Regions from separate parts of the Methylocystis heyeri genome, predicted to be linked through region 3. Evidence: predicted binding sites of a transcription regulator. Region 3 holds the regulator's gene; each other region holds the start of a gene.
The links. Region 3 encodes PhoB, which activates phosphate uptake and scavenging genes when phosphate is short. Its sites were predicted from a motif close to TGTCATNNANCTGTCAT; they were not measured.
Positions count from the first base shown of each region.

Region 1: a site for PhoB is predicted at 4,638-4,654, ahead of H2LOC_RS09370 (UDP-2,3-diacylglucosamine diphosphatase). Genes of this name have one in related genera too.
Region 2: a site for PhoB is predicted at 3,320-3,336, ahead of H2LOC_RS00265 (pyruvate kinase). Genes of this name have one in related genera too.

Region 1 covers NZ_CP046052.1:2,050,019-2,057,324, forward strand. The annotation lists gene ppdK (pyruvate, phosphate dikinase) at 1-529, shown strand, start outside; gene H2LOC_RS21555 (DUF805 domain-containing protein) at 543-1,163, opposite strand; gene H2LOC_RS09350 (VOC family protein) at 1,297-1,698, opposite strand; gene H2LOC_RS09355 (hypothetical protein) at 1,810-2,154, shown strand; gene H2LOC_RS09360 (hypothetical protein) at 2,211-2,414, shown strand; gene H2LOC_RS09365 (glycosyltransferase family 4 protein) at 2,714-3,781, opposite strand; gene H2LOC_RS09370 (UDP-2,3-diacylglucosamine diphosphatase) at 3,781-4,590, opposite strand; gene H2LOC_RS09375 (helix-turn-helix domain-containing protein) at 5,138-5,755, shown strand; gene H2LOC_RS09380 (Hint domain-containing protein) at 6,078-6,902, shown strand; gene H2LOC_RS09385 (MFS transporter) at 7,159-7,306, shown strand, end outside.
Region 2 covers NZ_CP046052.1:55,113-62,418, forward strand. The annotation lists gene tkt (transketolase) at 1-1,442, shown strand, start outside; gene fba (class II fructose-bisphosphate aldolase) at 1,474-2,544, shown strand; gene rpe (ribulose-phosphate 3-epimerase) at 2,603-3,289, shown strand; gene H2LOC_RS00265 (pyruvate kinase) at 3,484-4,974, shown strand; tRNA gene H2LOC_RS00270 (tRNA-Gln) at 5,078-5,152, shown strand; gene H2LOC_RS00275 (ABC transporter ATP-binding protein) at 5,588-7,306, opposite strand, start outside.
Region 3 covers NZ_CP046052.1:3,474,255-3,481,560, forward strand. The annotation lists gene H2LOC_RS15790 (DGQHR domain-containing protein) at 1-851, shown strand, start outside; gene H2LOC_RS15795 (Hsp33 family molecular chaperone) at 895-1,866, opposite strand; gene argF (ornithine carbamoyltransferase) at 1,863-2,810, opposite strand; gene H2LOC_RS15805 (aspartate aminotransferase family protein) at 2,807-4,009, opposite strand; gene H2LOC_RS15810 (GcrA family cell cycle regulator) at 4,478-4,996, shown strand; gene phoB (phosphate regulon transcriptional regulator PhoB) at 5,352-6,095, opposite strand; gene phoU (phosphate signaling complex protein PhoU) at 6,110-6,832, opposite strand; gene pstB (phosphate ABC transporter ATP-binding protein PstB) at 6,873-7,306, opposite strand, start outside.

The sequences.
Region 1 (7,306 bases), 1.4 Mb from region 3:
TCCGCTCGTCTTCACCCGCGCTGAACTCGACTTCGTGAAGAACTGCGTCGAGGCCACGGCCCGCGCGGTCGAGGAAGAGACCGGCGTCAAGCCCGGATATCAGATCGGCGCCATGATAGAACTTCCCCGCGCGGCGCTGCGGGCCGGCGACATCTGCGGCACGGCCGAATTTCTCTCCTTCGGCACCAACGACCTCACCCAGACCGCTCTCGGGATTTCGCGCGACGACGCCGGCGCCTTTCTCGGCCCCTACACCGCAAGAGGCATTCTCCCCGCCGATCCTTTCGTCACCATCGACCAGGAGGGCGTCGGCGAACTGGTCGCCCTCGGCTGCGCCCGTGCGCGCAAAGCCAGGACGGATGTGGCCCTCGGCGTCTGCGGCGAGCATGGCGGCGATCCCGCCTCCATCGCCTTTTTCGACCGGATCGGGGTCGATTACGTCTCCTGCTCGCCCTTCCGCGTGCCGATCGCGAGATTGGCTGCGGCCCAGGCGGCGCTGGGAGGCAAGGCGAGCGATACGACGGCTTGAGGAGCGCGGTCCTTCATCTCCGTCCGAACTTCTGCGCCGCCGCCTTTGGCGCAGGCGAAGATTGAGGCGCGGGCGCAGGCGCCGGGGCCGGCTCCACTGGCCGCGGCTTGCCGACGATCCTCGGGGGCGCCCCGACGCATCGTTGCGTCTTGCCTGACGGCTGTTTCTTCGTCACGCGGGAGGGGCCATAGAAATTGGCGACCTTTTCCCCGGGGTAGAAAGCGCACAGCAGAACCAGCCACAGAGCGTAAGCGGCGCCGAGAAAGAAAACCGCCTCGCCCGTGAGCGCGGCGAGCGGGACATTCCGGTAGACCGCGCTGACCCACCACAGCGCGAGCCCCGCAGCGCAGGCCAGAATATCCGCCAGCAGCGGCCAGCCGGTTCCCCCGAAGTCATGCCGGCGCTTGACGATGCTCGCCAGATTGGCCCAGGCGCAAAAAAAGCCGGCCAGCAGCGACGGCCAAATTTTGTTGAAATGCGCGGCGGCCAGTTGGGGCGTGGGGTCGTCGTCGATGTTCGGCGGAAGAAAGGCCGCGACCGCGAGCTGGACGGCCAGTGTCGAAACCCAGAGCAGAACGAAAGTTCTTCTGCCGATGCGTCCTTCAAAGGAATAGAGCAGCCAGGCGAGATTCACTTTCTTTGACCTTCATCAACGAGGGAGGCCCAGATTGGATTTCAATCAAATTCAGTTCGAATCCAGTGCAACCGCAACCGCATGAGGCGTGCAAGACTACATTTTGTCGCAGATTGAGTCTCGCCCGGATGTCTCAGCGCGTCCGAGGCGGTTCGTGACAGCATACTGCGATCTTGGAGCCGTCAGGGTCCCTGAAATAGGCTCCGTAATAATCCTGGTGATAATGAGGCCTGAGGCCCGGGGCGCCTTCGCAGGTCCCGCCATTGGCGATTGCGGCGGCGTAGCATCTGTCGACGGCGCCTCTGTCCGGCGCCGATAGGGCGATCATCTGCCCGTTGCCGGGATGAGCCTTTTCACCATTATAGGGATAGCCGATCAGCAGCAGGGGCCGCGGCGCCTCCCTGCCCCGCCAGCCGGCCCAGGGCTTCTCGCTCACCTTGAATTTGAGAACGAGATCGAGTTCGTTCAAAACCGCCGAATAAAATGCGAATGAACGCTCGAAGTCGGTTACGCCGATAAAGACGTGCGAGAACATGGCCTCTTTTCATATCGACGGCCTTCGCCGGGACGAAGAATTTCCACAGGGAGCGCGAATTGTCGCTCGCTGCCGATTTGATCGCAACCCCAACGTCTGAGCCCGCCGAGAATGGACGAAAAACTGATCGAGGAACTGACGGCGAAATTTTCCGGGCTTCCGGCGCCGAATAAAACGCGTTTCATCGCGCGGGTGGCCCATTGGGAAACCATTCACGCACGCGTCGCCTATCATGAATATGACGCGAAGGCGGAGGCGCTTCACAAATCTCTCGAGTATCTGCACCGTCTATGCGGCTACCTGATGCATGTTCCGACCCAGGACGAGAGAAACCTCGAGCGCGACCGCTGGTTCATGCAGATGATTTTGCAGCGTGGCGGGCTGCGCGGCGCGCGCGAAATCGAGCGGATTCGAACCTTGCTGCAGGAAGAAGCCCTTGCGGCGATCGACGGTTGACTAACCGATGAAACCGGCCCCATAGGCTGGAAGCAGGAAAACGGGAGACAATCGCCGTGAGGGACTACGAGCTGGTGCTTTATCCCCCGCCGGGCAAGGGCCATCCCTTCCTCGTGGTCGCCTTCACCCCAAATGGTCCCGCCATCGCCCAGGTTTTCGCCACGGCGGAAGAGGCCGAAGATTTCATGAACCGCACCGCGCCGAAAGTGCGGGCCAAGCTGCGGGAAATGGACGAGGACGCCAACAAATCCGGAGCCTGACGGAGACAGGCTGCGCTCAGAGGTTTCGGGACGATGCGACACGTCCCTTCGATCAGCTCGAACGCCGTCGTCCGCCAGACCTCGGGGCCATCCCGTTCGCCCGCCGGCGGACGCCTTGCAATTTAGGCCGTATGATCGGCGGACGGCGCCATGCGGAAAAAGGCGTTCCGCCATGACGCCGCGCGTTTCTTATTCTCTTCGTCCAAAAAGCCGCTCCGCCGGAACAGACTTCCGGTCGAGCGGCGGCTTGCGTCGGGAACCGCTTCAATGGGACGCGGGCCGAGACCCGCGCCGCGCCGTCACGGTTGGATCGGCGTTCTCCGGAAAGCAAAGTCGCGCTGTTCGCTCGGAGCCAGCTTCGTCGTCGTGGCGCCGCGGGCGAGATTGATGGCGTCGATAAACTGCCGCGCGCTGTTTTCCCAGGTGAAGGTGCGGGCGTGCGCGATGGCTGCATCGCGCTCGATCCCGAGCGCTTCCAGCGCCGCCTTTCTGAGATCGGCGTCGAGCGCTCCGGCGCCGCTCGTTCCCACGACATCCAGCGGGCCCGGCGTGGGAAAGGCCGCGACGGGGGCGCCGCAGGCCATGGCCTCGAGCAGCACCATGCCGAAGGTGTCGGTGAGGCTCGGGAAGACGAAAACGTCGCAACTGGCGTAGAGCTTGGCGAGCTCCTGCGAGGTTTTCATGCCGACGAAGCGCGCCTCGGGATATTGCGCCTCGAGCCGCGCGCGCTCGGGTCCGTCGCCGGCCACGAGCTTCGTTCCCGGCAGATCGAGCGACAGAAAGGCGTCGAGGTTCTTTTCGACGGCGAGCCTGCCGGCGTAAAGAAAGATCGGGCGCGGTAGGTCGAGTTCGACGGCGGCGTCGGGACTGAAGGTCTTGTGATCGACCCCGCGCGACCAGCGCAGCATGCGCTTGAAGCCGCGCTCGGTCAGTTCCCGCGCGAGGCTCTGCGTGGAGACCATCGTGCCGGCGCCGGCGTTGTGGAACCAGCGCAGCAGCGCATAGGTCAGGCTGAGCGGCGCACCGATGCGGGCCTGGACATATTCCGGAAAACGGGTGTGGTAGCTGGTCGTGAAACAGCGGCCCTGATCGATGCAGCAGGCTCGCGCGGCGAGCCCGACCGGTCCCTCGGTGGCGATGTGGACGTGATCATATCCCGCATCGAGCCGCCGCTTGACCGCGCGCGGCGTCGCAAAAGCGAGATCGATCTCCGGATAGGTCGGCATCGGCATGGAGTTGAAGTCGCGCGGCGTCACGAAGTCGATCCGCGCGCCGAGTTCGCTCGCCGCGGCGGACATGGACTCCAGCGATCGCACCACGCCGTTCACCTGCGGACGCCAGGCGTCGGTCGCAATCAGGATGCGCATCATGCGGCGGCTTTCGCTGTGAGACGCAGGGGCGCAGGCTGAGCGGGCGCGCGTTCCTCCGCCGTCGTCAGCCAATGCAATATTTCCAGCGTGCCGTCCTCATGCTCGGCGATGGCGGTGCAGCTTTCCACGAAATCGCCGGTGTTGACGTAAAGCTTGCCGTCGATGGTCTTGATGGCGGCGTGATGGATATGGCCGCACACGACGCCGTCGACGCCCCGCCGCGCGGCTTCGGCCACCAGGGTTTTCTCGAAGTCGCCGATGAAGTTGACCGCGTTCTTCACCTTGAGCTTCGCCCAGGCCGAGAACGACCAATAGCCCACGCCGAACATGCGGCGGATACGATTGTAATGCGTGTTGATGAAGATGGCCCATTCATAGGCCCAGTCGCCCAGGAACGCGAGCCAGCGCGCGTTGCGCACCACGATATCGAACTCGTCTCCATGGATGACGAGCAGCTTCTTGCCGTCGGCGGTCTCGTGAACGCCGTTTGCGATCACCTCGACCCCGCCGAAGAACAAGCCGGTGTAATCGCGAGCGAACTCGTCGTGATTGCCGGGCACGTAGATCACGCGGGCGCCCTTGCGCGCCTTGCGCAGCAGCTTCTGCACCACGTCGTTGTGCGACTGCGGCCAATACCAGCCGTTCCTGAGGCGCCAGCCATCGACGATGTCGCCGACGAGATAGATCGTTTCGGCGTCGTTGTGGCGCAGAAAATCCAAAAGAAGCTCGGCCTGGGAGCCTCGCGCGCCAAGATGCAGGTCCGAAAGAAACAGGGTCCGATATTTGGTCGCCGCAGAGTCGTCCATTGCGAAGCTTCCATCTTATTTTGCTGGCCGCAAAACACCAGATTCGCATTGCGGGATCATGACAATGGAAAGCCGGGCGTAGGCCTCAGATGTAAAAGGCGTTTCCCGGGTCCCGCAGCGGCGCTTGTCCGGATCGTCGAGCAATGAGATACGTACGAATACTAATTTTATGCGCAATTACGTAAATTATGCTGGGTTCCTGCGATCACCCAAGGTCGGTCGCTCAGGAATTAAAACCCAATGATACCAGAAATATGCAAAAAACAATACTTCTTTGAACTCGGTGGGGAGACATACAAGCAGATAACGACGACCGTTAAAGACCTCGTATGTCGTTTCGAGTCCGTCGAATATGACAGTCTCGGGATCATACATAAATCATGCGCCTATGATATTCAGACAGACGACATCCGCAAAGTAATAGAGCGCAGAACCGGCGTCGAAATCATCACTCTGGGGGGACGGACATTGAAAATATAGAAGAGTTCGATATTTCGGCCAGGACCGGTTATTATTCCGTCCGGCAACGGACGGAGCGGCGAACGCCATGGGCGTCGAAGGACGCGAGAAACAGAAGATTCTGGAAGCGGGCGCGCTGGCGCTGTCGGGCCAGCTGGGCGCGACCGTGCAGCGGCTTCGCAAGGCGTATAATCTGTCACTTTCGGAGCTTTCCGCGCAATCGGGCGTCGCCAAGTCGATCATCAGCCAGATCGAACGCAACGAGACCAACCCCACCCTCGCCACGATCTGGCGCCTGGCGCAGGCGCTGGACGTCTCGATAGAACGGGTGCTGCAAAGTTCGCAGGACGAGCCCTTTCTGGAAAAAACCAGCCGGGCGGACACGCCGATCCTGGTGTCCGACGACGGCAAATGCCGTCTCGCGATCATCGGCTGGATCAAGACCGTGGAATGGCTGCAGGCCTACGACTTTTTTTCCGAGCCCGGCGGCGTTCTGGAATCCGAGGCGCATCAGCGCGGCTCGGTCGAGAGCCTTTCCGTGCGCGAGGGCGAACTGACCGTCGAGGTGGGCGGCGCGATCGAGTGCGTGAAGGCGGGAGAGACGCTGCGTTATCGTTGCGATCGTCCGCACGTCATACGCAATCTCGGCGAGACGCCGGCCCAGGCGACCATGGTCTGCATCCTGAAAGCCGCGGCGATGGAATGAGTCCCGATCGAAGCCGCTCCGGGCGGCCTTGCTCCAATTGCCTACTTCCTCCTGATTATGGCGCAGGCTGTGCGCCCGCGTTACAAATCCTATGGTGACTTCGAGCGCTCTTCCGCAAAGGCCGACTGGCGTTTTGCGGCGAGAATGCGCTCCAATTCTCAAAGAGGCGCGATTTTTCGTCGCTCGAACGATCGTCCTGCTGGACGCCGGTCGTGCACGACGGGCTATGTCGAGCGGAAAACGCGCCGGTTCGGGTGAACGCAGGGGCGGCCTCTGCTTCTGCCGGTCGCGCAACGCCACGATGTTCTTTCGGGAGGTCTCAATGGACGTAAGTGACAAGGGGTTCCCATCCGCGCCGGCGCAAAGCAAACGCAAATTCCTCAAGAGCTACGGACAGGCGGTCGGCGCCCTCCTCGCCTCGACGGCTCTCAGCATCGGCAGGGCTCGCGCCGAGGTCAATTACAGGCGCTACGAAGGTCCCCATAGCGGAAGCGGCGGCCACTGTTTCCTCGAGGGAACCTCGATACGCACCGTCGACGGCGACCGCAGAATCGAGGATTTGAAGCCCGGCGACCTTCTGCCGACGCTGTTCGGCGGAACGAGGGCCATCCAATGGATCGGGCGCTACTCCCGCCGGAAGACCGATCCCTCCAGGCCCTGGGCGAAGGACTTCCTGCCGGTGCGGATCGCCCGCTCGGCGCTTGCGGAAAACGTTCCCCACGCAGATCTCTATGTGACGCAAGGACACGCCATATTCGTGGACGGCGCGCTCGCGCCGGCGGGCGAGCTCGTCAACGGAGCGACCATCTCCCTGTATGACGCCGCGGAGCGCGACGAGCTGGCGTTCTTCCATATCAAGCTCGATCGGCACGACGTGATCTACGCCGAGGGCGCTCCCGTCGAGAGCCTGCAGAGAGTCGACGAAAATGCGGTGAACTTCGCCGACTATTACAGAATATTCGGCGCGCCGCGGATGGACGAGGCTCTCTGCGCGCCGCTTCTCTCGCTCGACGCCAGAAACGCCGGGTTCAGGACGAAACTCTGGAGCGCGCTCGCCTGGCCGGCTCGTCATGCGAAGCTCGACGAAATCCGCAACCGCCTGGAGCGGCGCTGCGCCTCGCTCGCGCTGGGGCAATCAACTCGATGAACTGCGGGGGCTTCGCGCCCCCGCCCATCCCCGGCCGGCGCCGCGCATCATACATGTCCACCGGGAGTCCTTCTGGTCGGTTTTCCCCCGAGAATCGGTGTCCACTTCGCCCGAACACACAGGGCGCATTCCGCAAAAGCGACGCTTTTGCTAAAGACATGCGCTCCACCCTGTGATCTGGAACGATTTCTTATCGACCGGATGCTTCCATCCGGTCGGAAAACGTTCCAGCCGGCGCGGCGTAAGGCCAATCTCGATGAACTCCCCCGACCAGGATGCGCAGGACCGCAGCGAAGAGCTGCGGCTTTCTCTTCTCATGGCGGCCGTCTACGCGGTCGTCGGGGTCCAGCTTCCATTCTTCCCGCTGTGGCTGCACTCCCGCGGGCTCGGCCCCGCCGAAATCG
Region 2 (7,306 bases), 1.1 Mb from region 3:
GCAAGCTGATCCTGCTCTGGGACGACAACGAAATCTCGATCGACGGGCCGACCAGCCTTTCGACCTCCACCGATCAGGCCGCGCGCTTTGCGGCGTCGGGCTGGCATGTCCAGAAGGTCGACGGGCATGATTTCGCCCAGATCACGCAGGCCATCGCCGCGGCGAAGGCCGACCCGCGACCCTCGATGATCGCCTGCAAGACCATCATCGGCTTCGGCGCGCCCAACAAGCAGGGCAAGGAGAGCGCGCATGGCGCGCCGCTGGGTCCGGCCGAAGTCGCGGCCTCGCGCGAGGCGCTGGGCTGGGGCCATCACCCGTTCGAAATCCCCGCCCCGCTCCTGGAAGGCTGGCGCACGGCCGGCCGGCGCGGGGCTCCGGCGCATGCGGACTGGAGGCGGCGCCTGGAGGCGTCGGGCAGGCGCGGAGAGTTCGAGGAATTCCTGAAAGGCGACGTCGCCGCGGATGTCGCCGGGCCTCTCGCGACCTTCCGGGAGGAGCTCGCGCGCGACAAGCCGAAGCTGGCGACGCGCAAATCCTCCGAGATGGCGCTCGGCGTCATCAACGGCGCGACCGGCGCCACCATCGGCGGTTCGGCCGATCTGACTCATTCCAATTACACCATAACCAAAGGCATGGGCTCGGTCGGGCCCGAGAGCTTCTCGGGCCGCTACATCCATTACGGCGTGCGCGAATTCGGCATGGCGGCGGCGATGAACGGCATCGCCCTGCATGGCGGCTTTGCGCCCTATGGCGGCACGTTTCTGGTCTTCTCGGATTACGCTCGCGGCGCGATCCGGCTTTCGGCGCTGATGAAGCTGAGGGTGATCTATGTGCTCACCCACGACTCCATCGGTCTCGGCGAGGACGGTCCGACCCATCAGCCCGTCGAGCATCTCGCCAGCCTGCGGGCTCTGCCCAATCTCAACGTCTTCCGTCCCGCCGACGCGATCGAAACCGCGGAATGCTGGGAACTGGCGCTCGCCGCCAAAGAGACGCCTTCCGCGCTCAGCCTTTCTCGCCAGAATCTGCCGACGCTGGATCGCCCGGTGAACGAAAATCTCTCCGCGCGGGGCGCCTATGTCCTGATCGAGCCGTCGGGCGGGCGCGACGTCACTTTGCTCGCCACCGGCTCCGAGGTGGCGATCGCTCTGGAAGCCGCCAGATTGCTGGACGTGCTCGGAAAGCGCGCCGCGGTCGTGTCGATGCCGAGCTTCGAGCTTTTCGCGGCCCAGCCCGCGGAATATCGCGCGCAAGTGCTGGGCTCGGCGCCGCGGGTCGGCGTGGAGGCCGCCGTGCGTTTCGGCTGGGACCGCTGGCTGGGCGAAAATGGAGTTTTTGTCGGGATGAGCGATTTTGGCGCGAGCGGACCCGCCGAAGCGCTTTATGAGCATTTCAATATAACGCCGCAGACTGTGGCGCAGGCCGCCGCCGCGCTACTTTAACAACAGGCCGAACGGGAGAGGATTGGATAAGATGGCGCTCGTCACCTTGCGACAACTGCTTGATCACGCCGCCGAGCACGACTACGGCGTGCCCGCTTTCAACATCAACAATATGGAGCAGGGGCTCGCGGTGCTGGAGGCCGCCTCCTCGGTCGATGCGCCGGTCATCATTCAGGCGAGCCGCGGCGCCCGCTCCTACGCCAACGACATCATGCTCGCGAAGATGATCGAGGCCCTGGTCGTCATGTATCCCGACATTCCCATCGTGATGCACCAGGACCACGGCAACAGCGAAGCCACTTGCGCCAGCGCCATTCGTTTCGGCTTCTCCTCCGTGATGATGGACGGTTCGCTCAAGGCGGACGGCAAGACGCCGGCGGACTACGCCTACAATGTCGCGGTGACCAGGAACGTGGTCGATTTCGCCCATTGGGTCGGCGCCTCGGTCGAGGGCGAGCTGGGCGTTCTCGGCTCCCTGGAGACCGGCGAAGGAGAGAAGGAAGACGGTCACGGCGCCGAGGGCAAACTCAGCCATGATCAGTTGCTCACCGATCCGGCCCAGGCCGCCGACTTCGTCGCCAAGACCAAGGTCGACGCTCTGGCGATAGCGATGGGCACCTCGCATGGCGCCTATAAATTCACGCGCAAGCCCGACGGCGCGATCCTCGCGATGAAGGTGGTCGAGGAAATTCACCGCCGCTTGCCCAGCACGCATCTCGTCATGCACGGCTCGTCCTCGGTGCCGCAGGAGCTCCAGGACGCCTTCAACGCCGCGGGCGGCGAGATGCCGCAAACCTGGGGCGTGCCGGTGGAGGAGATTCAGCGCGGCATCAAGTTCGGCGTGCGCAAGATCAACATCGACACCGATTGCCGCATTGCGATGACTGCGGCGATCCGCGCCACGCTGGGCAAGAACAAGGGCGAATTCGATCCGCGCAAATATCTCAAGCCGGCGCAGGAGGCGATGGTCAAGGTCTGCAGGCAGCGTTACGAAGAATTCAACACTGCGGGACAGGCCTCGAAGATCAAGCCGATTCCGCTCGCCGAAATGGCCAAGCGCTATGCTTCCGGCCAGCTCGATCCCCACATCGCCGGAAAGTGATGAAGAACGGGCCCGCGGTTTTTTCGCCACGGGCCCGCGCGCAGCCCCGGAGCCTGCCGTGAACAACGACATCGTAATCGCGCCCTCCATACTTTCGGCCGACTTTTCGAAGCTCGGACAGGAAGTGCGGGACGTGGCGGCCGCAGGGGCGGATTGGATTCACCTCGACGTGATGGACGGCCATTTCGTGCCGAACATCACCTTCGGCCCCGGCGTGGTGAAGGCGTTGCGTCCGCATGCTGCGATCCCCTTCGACGTCCATCTGATGATAGAGCCCGTCGACCCCTATATCGGGGCCTTCGCCGAGGCCGGCGCCGACATCATAACCGTGCATTCCGAGGCGGGACCGCATCTGCATCGCTCGCTGCAGACGATCCGCTCATTGGGCAAGAAGGCGGGCGTTTCGCTCAACCCGGCGACGCCGGAGAACATCGTCGACTATGTTCTGGACGAGCTCGATCTCATTCTCGTCATGAGCGTCAATCCCGGCTTCGGCGGCCAGAGCTTCATACCTTCGCAACTCGCCAAGATCCGCAGCATCAGAGAGAAGATCGGGCGACGTCCCATCCGTCTGCAGGTGGACGGCGGCGTTTCGGTCGACACCATCGCCCGCGTCGTGGAGGCAGGCGCCGATACGCTGGTCGCGGGCTCGGCGGCGTTCCGGAGCGGCGACAGCGCGCGCTATGCTGCGAATCTGTCCGAGCTGCGCCGGGCCGCGGCCGCCGCCGGAGCGATCGAGGTGTGATTTTGCGGCGCAACGGCGCGGCCTCGCTGATGTAACACGCTTGTCACATTGCTGGGAGACACCCGCCCGTCGCGCGGGCGAGCGGGTTCGATCGAACCAGAATTCGAATGCGCGACCCGGATGTTGTCGAACGAGCATGTTCTCCTCCACAAGCCGCTTTGGGAGGGGAATGTGCGTCAAGGCGGAAAATGCGCATGGATCGTGGAATCGCGGTTGACTGCCCTCCTGCGGAACTGCGCGATCTCCTGACGCGCGTCGGCCGGCTGCGCGAGGAAGTGGCGAAGGACAGCGAGGCCCTGCAGGCCGCCTGGGGCGTTACGGCGGCGAACGAACCCACGCTCGCGGATATGCGCAACCTCGCCGATTATCTGGCTCTGCGCCGCCATGACCTCAGCGACCTTCAGCGCGAGCTCGCCTCCTTCGGATTGTCGTCGCTGGGCCGCAGCGAAGCCAGGACGCTCACGGCGCTGGACGCGCTGCTGGGGACGCTCACCAGGCTGTGCGGAGAGGGCGACGCTCCCTATCCTTCCAACCGGCTCATGCAGGCCGGCGAATCCGCGCTGCGAGCGGCCTGCGATCTGCTGTTCGGGCCGCTCGCGGCGGGGGCGCCTCACGCCCGGGTGATGGCCACGCTGCCTTCCGAGGCTGTGACCGGCGCCGAGCTGATCGAGCGCCTGATCATGTCCGGGATGGATTGCGCAAGGATCAATTGCGCCCATGACGACGCCGCCGCCTGGGCCAGGATGATCGCCAATATTCGGGCCGCCGAAGAAAAGCTGAAGCGCCCCTGCCGCATTCTCATGGATATAGCCGGCCCCAAATGCCGCATTGTCGCGGTGCGGGCGCCGGAGAAATTCCGCGCCCACAGGGGCGATCATTTCGTGCTCGCGGCCAGGGTCGACCCCGCCGCCAAAGGGCCGATCGCCATAGCGCCCAATTTTCCCCAGATCGTCGAGCAGCTGGAGATCGGGGCGGAGGTCTGGATCAACGACGGGAAGATCGGAACGCGCGTCGTCTCGAAAGCAAAAGGGCAGGTCGAGCTGGAGGTTTTCAGCGCGCGCGCCAAGGGGGAGCGCCTGAAGCTGGAGAAGGGGTTGAACTTCCCCACCACGGCGCTCAACCTGTCGCCGCTGACCTCCAAGGACTTCGCCGATCTCGATTTCGTCGCGGCTCATGCGGATCTCGTTGGATTCTCCTTCGTCCAGCATCCCGCCGACATCGAGCTGCTTCAGGATCATCTCGGCGCGCGCCGCGGCGACCGCCCCCCGCAGCCCATCATCCTCAAGATCGAAACGCCTCTCGCCCTGCGCAATCTGCCCAGGCTCATTCTCCAGTCCGCGCTGCACAATCCCACCGGGGTGATGATCGCGCGCGGCGATCTCGCCGTGGAGCTCGGCTTTGCGCGGCTGTCCGAGATCCAGGAGGAAATTCTCTGGCTTTGCGAGGCGGCCCACGTTCCGGTGGTCTGGGCGACGCAGGTGCTCGATAATTTCGTGCGCGAGGGCGTCGCCAGCCGGGCCGAGGCGACCGACGCCGCGATGGCCCAGAGGGCCGACTGCGTCATGTTGAACAAGGGCCCCTATCTCGCCGAGGGCGTGGCTTTTCTGCGCGACGTGCTGACGCGGATGGACCGGCATCACGCCAAGAAGTTTTCGCGCTATACGCCCCTGCACGCCTGGGATTAATTCGGCTGGGGCCTTTTGGCTTCCGGCGGCGCGGGGCGACAAGGGTGTTGCGAAGCGGCGCCGCCCGCATTAAGGGTAGCCGTGCTTCGCGCGGCGAGGCTATTGGGGCGTCGCCAAGTGGTAAGGCAGCGGATTTTGATTCCGCCATACGGAGGTTCGAATCCTCCCGCCCCAGCCAAATATCCTCAAAATCCGATACCTTGCGCGGCGCTTGGCGAAAGTCCCGCTTTACCCGGAGCTTTGCGTCACAAGCGCCGTCGCGGAGACCGGCGAACCGGGAGGTTCGCCTGGAAGAGCGAGGAATTCCCTCGCCGCCGTTTCAGGCCGGCTTTTCGCAATCCCCCCAAATTTTCGTTGCCGCCAAGCAGTTCATTACAGGTCGCGATCGGGTTCGCGCCTGGGCGGCTCGTTTAATACCGCTTCCGACTGATCAGTTCACGGCACGGCGAGCGAAGCGAAAGCGATCCAGAGCCGCGCCAGTTCTCCTGGATCGCCGCGGAGCTTACGCTCCTCGCGAAGACGGCGCGAAGCCGCTTCATTCAGCCGGAAACCGTTTAAGATATTCCGATCCGTTCTCCATCCTGCGAGAGCCGCCCGCCGCCAGGGCGCCGGGTCAATCGATATGCTCCAGAGGACGATCGATCGCCATGCCGCTCGACTGGGTCTCAAACAAGCGCCGATAGGCGCCGCCGGGCCGGCGCAGCAGGTCGGCGTGAGAACCATCCTCGACGATCCGCCCCTTCTCGAACACGAGTATGCGATCGAGCCGCTGCACCGTCGACAGGCGATGCGCGACGACGAGCGTCGTGCGCCCGCGCGACAGCTCTTCGATCGCCGCGCGGATATGAAGCTCCGATAGGGAATCGAGCGAGGACGTGGCTTCGTCCAGCACGAGAATCGGGTTATCCGCCAGGATTGCGCGCGCAATTGCGACGCGCTGCCGCTCGCCGCCCGAGAGCTTCACGCCGCGTTCGCCCACGAGCGTGTCGTAGCCGTCTGCGAGCCCTTCGATGAAAATATCGGCATGCGCACGGCGCGCCGCCGCCCGCATTTCCTCGCGCGTCGCCCCCGGGCGTCCGAATGCGATGTTCTCCGCAAGCGAGCGATGGAAGAGGACCGGATCCTGCGCGACGATTCCGATTGCGCGACGCAACGACGCGAGCGTGACAAGCGCTATGTTTTGCCCGTCGATGCGGATGGCGCCGCTCTCCAGATTATAGGCGCGCTGCAACAGCCGCACGAGAGTCGACTTGCCCGCGCCCGAGGCGCCGACGAGCCCGACGCGTTCGCCGGGCTCGATGACGAGGTCGAGGCCGTCATAGACGGGGCGCGCGGCGTTGGGATAGCGGAAGCGGACTTTGTCGAATACGATCCGTCCAGCCGTCACCTCGAGCGGAGCGGCGCCCGGCGCATCGAGCACATCCGGCGCCGCGTCGGCAAAGCGCACCACATCCTCCATGTCGTTCACGCATTTCTGGAAGTTGCGCAGGTGACTGCCGAAATCGCGCAAGTAGCCGTTCAGCAGGCCCTGCAGGCCGATAAGGCTCACAACGTCGCCGCTCGAGAGCCGCTCCTCCCGCCAGAAGCAGACGCCGGCCCCGAGCAGCGCAACCTGCACCGCGATCATCACCGCCGTCTGCGCGCCCTCAGCAACGCTGTCGCGATACCAGTTGACGCGCGCGGCATTGCGCCACTCGCGCATCAGCTGCGCGAAGGCTTGGTCTTCACGCGTCTCCGCCGCAAAATCCCTGACGACCGGATTGCCGGTGATCGTATCCGCCAGACGCGCCGCGACGCGCGAGTCGAGGGCCTGATTGGCTCGTCCCGCCGGCGCGACCCAGCCAAGCGACAGCGACACGGCCACGACGAGGAAAGTCGCGACTCCAAACGCGACGACGAGGCCCAGTTGCGGCCAGCGCCAGGCCAGCGTCGCTGTCGCGCCGAGCACGACGAGACAGGCCGGAACGAGGCCGAAGATCAGCGTGTCGCTCAACTGATCGAACGCCCACATGGCCCGTGTAATCTTGCGCACTGTGGCGCCGGCGAAGGCGTTGGCGTGCCAGTCGGAGGAAAAGCGTTGCACTTTTGCGTAGGCGTCGCGCGTCAGCGCTTCCATGCCGGTCGTGACGAGCGGCACGAGCGCGAGGCCGAAGGTCTTGCGGCAAAGGTGGAAGCCGACGACGAGCGCGATCAGCGTCGCGAGCGCCAGAAGAGGCGCGTCACCGCCGCGGTTCGAGTCGACCAGCGAATCGACGAGGCGGCCCGAAGCGATAGGGACGCTCAGGTCTATGGCGTTGGAGAGCAGGCGCGCGCCGAGAATCAGCGCGAAGAG
Region 3 (7,306 bases):
GCTTCCAGCGCCTGCTCGACGAGCGCCGCGCGCGCGAAATCGCGGATTACATCGACAGCGGCTTCGGTTCGGCGCCGAGCGCCGTCATCCTTTCGGCCCAGCCCGGCGCCGGGTTGCAATATGACGACGCCAGCCGGACGCTGCGCTTTCGCAAGGTTGCCCGTTCCTTTCTGATCATCGACGGACAGCATCGCATCTTCGGGTTCAACCTCGCCAAGCGCCGCGTCAATGTGCCGGTGGTCATCTACAACAAGCTGACGCGGGCCCAGGAATGCCAGCTCTTCATGGACGTCAACACCAAGCAGCGTCCCGTGCCCCCAGAGCTGCTGCTCGACATTCGAAGGCTTTCGGAGAGCGAAACCGAGGCCGAAGCCCTGCTGCACAATGTCTTCGATCTGTTCTGCAGCCGCGACGACAGCGCGCTCAAAGGGCTGCTTTCGCCATCCGAGCGGCGCAAGGGCATGATCTCGCGCGTCACCTTCAACGCCGCCCTGAAGGCGATCGACGGAACCTTCGTCGAAGCCGGGCCGCTCGACGTCTACCGGGTGCTCAACCCCTATCTGCGGGCCTGTGTCGCTGGGCTGAAACTGCACGAGGCCGAAGCCAATATCGTCAATCCCGCCTTGTTCAAGGCGCTGCTGCTTTTGTTCCCGGACATTGCCGAGCGCGTCTCGGAGCGCTTCAACGGCGTCTATACCCTCGCCAATTTCGAGGCGCTCTCGCAGCCCTTTTTCCGCAGGCTGAAGAAGAACGAGCTGCCGAAGCCCGGCGCCGGCCATCTCGCCCTCTATGAACATTTCCGCAAGACGCTGGCGGCGGGCTTCGCGCTGAAACTCTGGCTGTTCGGCTGAGCGCAATCCAGCGGGCCGCCCGAACCTCTCGGCGGCCGGTTCGCTATTCGAACTCTTTGGGATCGTAGCTGCGCGAAACGCCGCAAAATTCGCAGGTGACCCCGATGCGGCCGTCGTCTCCGACCATGTGCTCGCGCTCATGGGGAGGAAAGCTGCGGATGAGGTTTTCGACCTTCAGATCCGAGCAGCGGCAGAACTCCGCCATTTCGCGTTCGGGAAAAACCTTCACGCCGCGTTCGTGGAACAGGCGATAGAGGAGCCGCTCGCCCGAGAGATTGGGATCGACGAGTTCGTGATCCTGAATCGTCGCGGCGAGAGCGAGGCCCTCGGCCCAGGCGTCGGCGCGCTCCTCGTCTGCGAGGGAGGAGGCCATTCCTTCCGGCGCGTCGCCGGGATGGAGGTCACGCGGCCTGGAGCCGCCCGAGGGAAGATGCTGGAGCAGCAGGCCGCCGGCGCGCCAGCTTCGCCCCTGCGGGGTGATTGCTTCCGCGACCGCGAGGCGCACGAAAGTCGGGATCTGCTCCGACTGGCTGAAATAGCGATGCGCGGCTTCCTCGAGGCTCTCGCCCTCCAGCGCGACCACGCCCTGATAGCGGGCGGCGTCCTCCTCGCGCTCGATGGTGAAGGCCATGTTCCCGAGCCCCAGCAGCTCGCCGGTCGAACGCGCTTGCCCGACGCGTTCGGCGTCGAAGCGGGCGAAACCGCGAAGCTGGCCCGGGGCGTCGTAGTCCACCACGATCATATCGACGGGGCCGTCGCTGCGCGTCTGCATCTGGAAACGGCCATGGGATTCGAGCACCGACCCCAGCAGGGCGGTGAGCGCGATCGACTCGCCCAGCGCCCGGGCGACGGCGAGCGGATAGTCGTAATGGGAGAGAATGGCGTCGACCGTCGGCCCGAAGCGCACCAGCCGGCCACGCAGGTCGAGCCCCTCCACCGCGAAAGGAAGCAGGCGATCGTCCTGCGCCGTGATGGTGAAAGGGCGGCTCGGCGTATCTCCGTTGGGGTCGCTCACGTCGTTGCGGGCTCCAGGCACCAGGACAGAATGCCCTTTTGCGCATGCAGGCGGTTTTCGGCCTCGTCGAAAACGACGGAATGGGGTCCGTCGATCACCGAGTCGGTGACCTCCTCGCCCCGATGGGCCGGGAGGCAATGCATGAAGATAGCGTCCCTGGCCGCCGCTTTCATCAGCTCGTCGTTGACCTGGAACGGCGCGAGGAGATTGTGGCGATAGGTCTCCTCCTCGTCGCCCATCGAAATCCAGCAATCGGTGATGACGGCGTCCGCGCCCGAAACTGCGGCGTAAGGATCATTGGTGAGATTGAGCCGCACATCATTCGCCCTGGCCCAGGACAGGATCTGTTCGCCCGGCGCGAGATCGGGCGGCGTCGCGACATTGATGGTGAAGTCGAAACGCTGCGCCGCATGGATCCAGCTCGCGAGCACGTTGTTGGCGTCTCCGCTCCAGGCGACTGTGCGGCCTTTGATCGGGCCGCGATGCTCCTCGAAGGTGAGCACATCGGCCATCACCTGGCACGGATGCGAGAGCTTCGTCAGCCCGTTGATGACCGGAACGCTCGCGTAGCGCGCAAGCTCCGTAAGCTCGCCGTGATCGAGAATGCGGATCATCACCGCGTCGAGGAAGCGGGAAAGAACGCGGGCGGTGTCGGCGATGGTTTCGCCGCGCCCGAGCTGCATCTCGGCGCCTGTGAGCATGATGGTTTCGCCCCCGAGCTCCCGCATGGCGACGTCGAAGGAGACTCGGGTGCGGGTCGAAGGCTTGTCGAACACCATGCCGAGAAACTTCCCGGCGAGCGGTTGTTCGCGAGGCGGAGAGCCCTTGACGCGGCGGGACTTCAGCTCGGCCGCGCGATCGAGAATGCGGCGCAGCTCGGCCGCGGAAACCTCCGAGAGGTCGAGGAAATGCCGCAGCTCCGGCTTTTCGGCGGCGGTTTTCATAGACCCGCCCCCGTATGAGGCTTCGCGCTTTTCTGCAACTCGGCGCAGGCGTTGTCCAGTCGCCGCGCGGCTTCGAGGATATGTTCCTCTTCGACGATCAACGGCGGCAGCAGGCGGACGACATTGTCGCCGGCGCCGATCGTCAGCAGTCCGGCCTTGCGGGCGGCCGCGACGAATTCGGTGTTGGGAACGCGCGTCTTGACGCCGAACAGGAGACCTTCGCCGCGGATGCTTTCGATGACCGACGGATAACGGTCGCCGAGTTCTGCGAGACGCTGACGCAGCAGCGAGCCCAGCCGGGCGACACGCTCCATGAAGCCGGGGGAGAGAACCACGTCGAGCACGGCGCCGCCGACCGCAGCGGCGAGCGGATTGCCTCCGAAGGTCGAGCCGTGCGCGCCCAACGTCATGCCCTTCGCCGCCTCCCTGGTGGCGAGGCAGGCCCCGATCGGAAATCCGCCGCCGAGGCCTTTGGCCAGCGCGGCGATATCGGGGCTCACGCCGGCCTGTTCGATGCACAGGAAAGTTCCGGTGCGACCGACGCCGGTCTGAACTTCGTCGACCGCCAGCAGCAGCCCGCGCCTGTCGCAAAGTTCGCGCAGGCCTTTGAGGAAATTGCGCGGGAAGACCCTCACGCCGCCCTCGCCCTGGATGGGCTCCAGCAATATGCCCGCGGTCTCCGGACCGATGAGCGCCTCGACCGCGGCGAGATCGCCGAAGGGGGCCGGATCGAAGCCGTCGACCTTCGGACCGAAGCCTTCGAGATATTTGGCGTTTCCGCCGGCGGCGAGCGTGGCGAGGGTGCGGCCGTGGAAAGCCCCCTCGAAGGTGATGAGGCGGTAGCGTTCCGGCGCGCCGTTGGCGGCATGATATTTACGCGCGGTCTTGATGGCGCATTCGACCGCCTCGGCGCCGGAATTGGAGAAGAAGACGAGGTCGGCGAAGGTCGCCTCCGTCAGCCGCCGCGCCAGTCGCTCCGCCTGCGGAACCTGATACAGATTGGAGACATGCCACGGTTTTTCTGCGGCGTCGCGCAGGGTCTCGACGAGATGGGGATGGGCGTAGCCGAGCGACATGACGGCGACTCCGCCGCCAAAATCGAGATAGCGGTCGCCGTCGGCGGCGAACAGCCACGGGCCTTCGCCGCGCTCGAAAGAGACATCCGCTCGCGCATAGGTCGGGAATAGCGCCGAGTTCAATGTGCCAACTCCATCCGCCCTGAACGTCTTCTGCGCCCGGCGCATGGAAACGTGTCAGATCGGCCGCCGCCGAAGGGGTCGAAAAACAAAGCGCCGCCCGAGAGGGCGGCAGGGTCCGCGCATACTAGGATTTTGCGCTCTGATGGTCAAACCCGGCGACGCTTTTTGCGCCGGTCGCGACCGCGAATCCGCAACGGGTGAGTCCTGCGCGCCACAGTGCGGACTCAATGACGCATGAGAAGCCTGTGGGGAACTGGCTTTGGCTTGCCAGCGACTCTTGCGCGTGATTCATTGGCGAGAGTAACGTTCACGGCAGCGCTGACGGGCTTCCGTCGCGCCGTAATTTTCTCGCGAGTTCGAGTGGGTGTCTATCGCTGCCGGTCCATGCCGGCTTCAGCGAATGCTGGCCGATTCTCGATCAGACAGCGCGCCGGTCGTTTGCGGCCGGCCCTCGAATGGAGACAAACCATGTCTTGGACCGAAGAACGCGTCGAGCTCCTCCGGAGACTCTGGAACGAAGGGCTCAGCGCCAGCCAGGTTGCAGCCGAATTGGGGCCGGGCGTCACAAGAAACGCCGTCATAGGCAAGATCCACCGGTTGGGACTGGCCGAACGCGCCAAGGCGCCGGCCTCTCCGCGCCCGCGCGCCGCAAAGCCGCCGCGCGTTCAGCAGCCCGCCGCGCGGACGCAAAGCGCGCCGGTGATGGGCAATGTCGCTCTTGCCTACTCGCCTCGCCCGGTGGTCGCGATAGCTCCCCAGGTGGAAGAGGAGGATGTCGTGGTGCCGCTGACCGCGCGCGTGACGCTGATGGAGCTGCGGGAGTCGATGTGCCGATGGCCGATGGGCGATCCCACTGCGTCCGAATTCCGTTTTTGCGGGGCCAAGTCTCCCATCGGCGCCGGTCCCTATTGCAGCCATCATGCGGGCATCGCCTATCAGCCGGCGCAGGACCGGCGGCGGCGGGATCACGCGCGCATCGCTCGCTAGAGCGCGTTCCGTTCAAACGCAGTCGGACGCGCTCCAGATCTCAGTGACGGAGCATGTTCTTTCCCAAAAACCGCTTCGCACTTTTTGGGAAAATGCTCCGACCCGCGCTCGGCGCCGAACGGTCGGGGCAGCCCTGGCCCCACCCAATTTCGCCCGGCAAATCGCGCAGGCTCTCAAGCCGATGCGATCGAACCTTTATTCATCGGAGAGCGATAGACGGGGACCCGACGATTTCGTTCGGCGGTCGCGCCGTCCGGAGTCTTTTCATGATTCCATGGAAACATGAAAAGACTCCGGGTCGTTGTTTTAACGCGTTTCCCACGCCGAACAGGCATGCGCTTCGGCTGCAAACGCTCTAGTTTCGGCCGAAGGTTTCATCGAAAGAATAGCCCGCTCCCCGCACGGTGCGGATCGGGTCTTTCTCGCGGCTGCGTATCAGCGCCTTGCGCAGCCGTCCGACATGAACGTCCACGGTGCGTTCGTCGATTTCGGCGGACATTCCCCAGACGCTGTCGAGAAGCTGGGCCCTGGTGAACACGCGCCCCGGCTTTTCCATGAAATATTCGAGCAGACGAAACTCGGTGGGGCCGAGGTGGATTTCCCTCCCGCCCCTTTTCACCCTTCGGGTTTCCCGGTCGAGATCGATGTCCCCCGCGGTGAGGCGGCTCGCGACCCGTTCGGGGCGGGCGCGGCGAAGAAGAGCGTGCACCCTCGCCATGAGTTCGGGAGTCGAGAAAGGCTTCACCACATAATCGTCGGCGCCGACCGAGAGCCCGCGAACTCTCTCGCTTTCTTCGCCGCGTGCGGTCAGCATGATGATCGGCATGTCGCGGGTGTCGTCCCGGGCGCGCAGACGCCGGCAGATCTCGAGGCCCGACACGCCGGGGAGCATCCAATCCAGTATCACGAGGTCCGGCGGCGCCTCCGCGAGGCGAAGCTCGGCCTCGTCGCCGCGGTCGACATGCTCCACGATGAAACCCTCCGCCTCCAGATTATAGACGAGCAGAAGCGCGAGAGAGGATTCATCCTCGACGACCAGAATGCGCGGCGCCCTGTCGTTGGCCGTGTCGCGCATCGGCGAAGTTCGCAGATCATTCATGCCGTTTTCTCACATCAAAGCGGAGCGGCGGGAGGAATCGCGCCGCCGCCGTCAGGGGACCGCGTTTTCGGCCGGTCCGTCGGCATGGGTTCGCCGGTGACGAGGTAGATCACGGTCTCCGCTATATTGGTGGTGTGGTCGCCGATCCGCTCCAGGTTCTTCGAGCAGAACAGCAGATGCGTGCAGAAGGAGATGTTGCGCGGGTCTTCCATCATGAAGGTGAGAAGATCGCGAAAGACGGAGTCTTCCAGCGCGTCGAGTTCCGCGTCGTTGATCCAGACCGAACGCGCGCGCTCGACGTCGCGCTGGGCGTAGGCGTCCAGGGCGTCCTTGAGCTGGAGCGCCGCGACGTCGTGCATCGACTTGAGGCCGATGATCGCGCGCGGCAGGCGCGCCTCGCCGGCGATCTTCACCGTTCGCTTGGCGATATTCTTGGCGAGATCGCCCACCCTTTCGAGATCTCCCGAAATGCGGATCGCTGCGATGCACTCGCGCAGGTCGATGGCGAGAGGCTGGCGCCGCGCGATGGTCAGGATCGCGCTCTCCTCGATGTCGCGCTGCAGGGCGTCGAGTCGCGCATCCGCCACGACGACGCGCTGCGCCAGGGTCACGTCGAAAGCGGCGAGCGCGTCCATGGCTTCCGCCAGCATTTTTTCCGCGATGCCGCCCATTTCCGCGATTCTGCGGCCGAGCGTCTCGAGGTCCCGGTCATAGGATTTAACGATATGGTCGCTCATTTTTCTTTCCTCGACCGCTTTTTGGAAGGCCGCAAAGGACTCAACCGAAACGTCCTGTGATGTAATCCTGGGTACGCTTTTGTTTCGGGTTGGAGAAAACCTCGTCGGTTTCGCCAAACTCGACCAGCTCGCCCAGATACATGAAGGCGGTGTAGTCGGACACTCGGACCGCCTGCTGCATGTTGTGGGTGACGATGGCGATGGTGTAGCGATCGGACAGCTCGTCGATGAGCTCCTCGACCTTCGCCGTGGAGATGGGATCGAGCGCCGAGCACGGCTCGTCGAAGAGGATCACCTCCGGCTGGATGGCGACGCTGCGCGCGATGCAGAGGCGCTGCTGCTGCCCGCCCGAGAGGCCGAGACCGCTCATATGGAGCTTGTCTTTGACTTCGTCCCAAATGGCGGCTCCGCGGAGCGCCTCCTCGACGCGTTCGTCCAGCGCAGCTTTCGAAATCTTTTCATAGAGGCGAATGC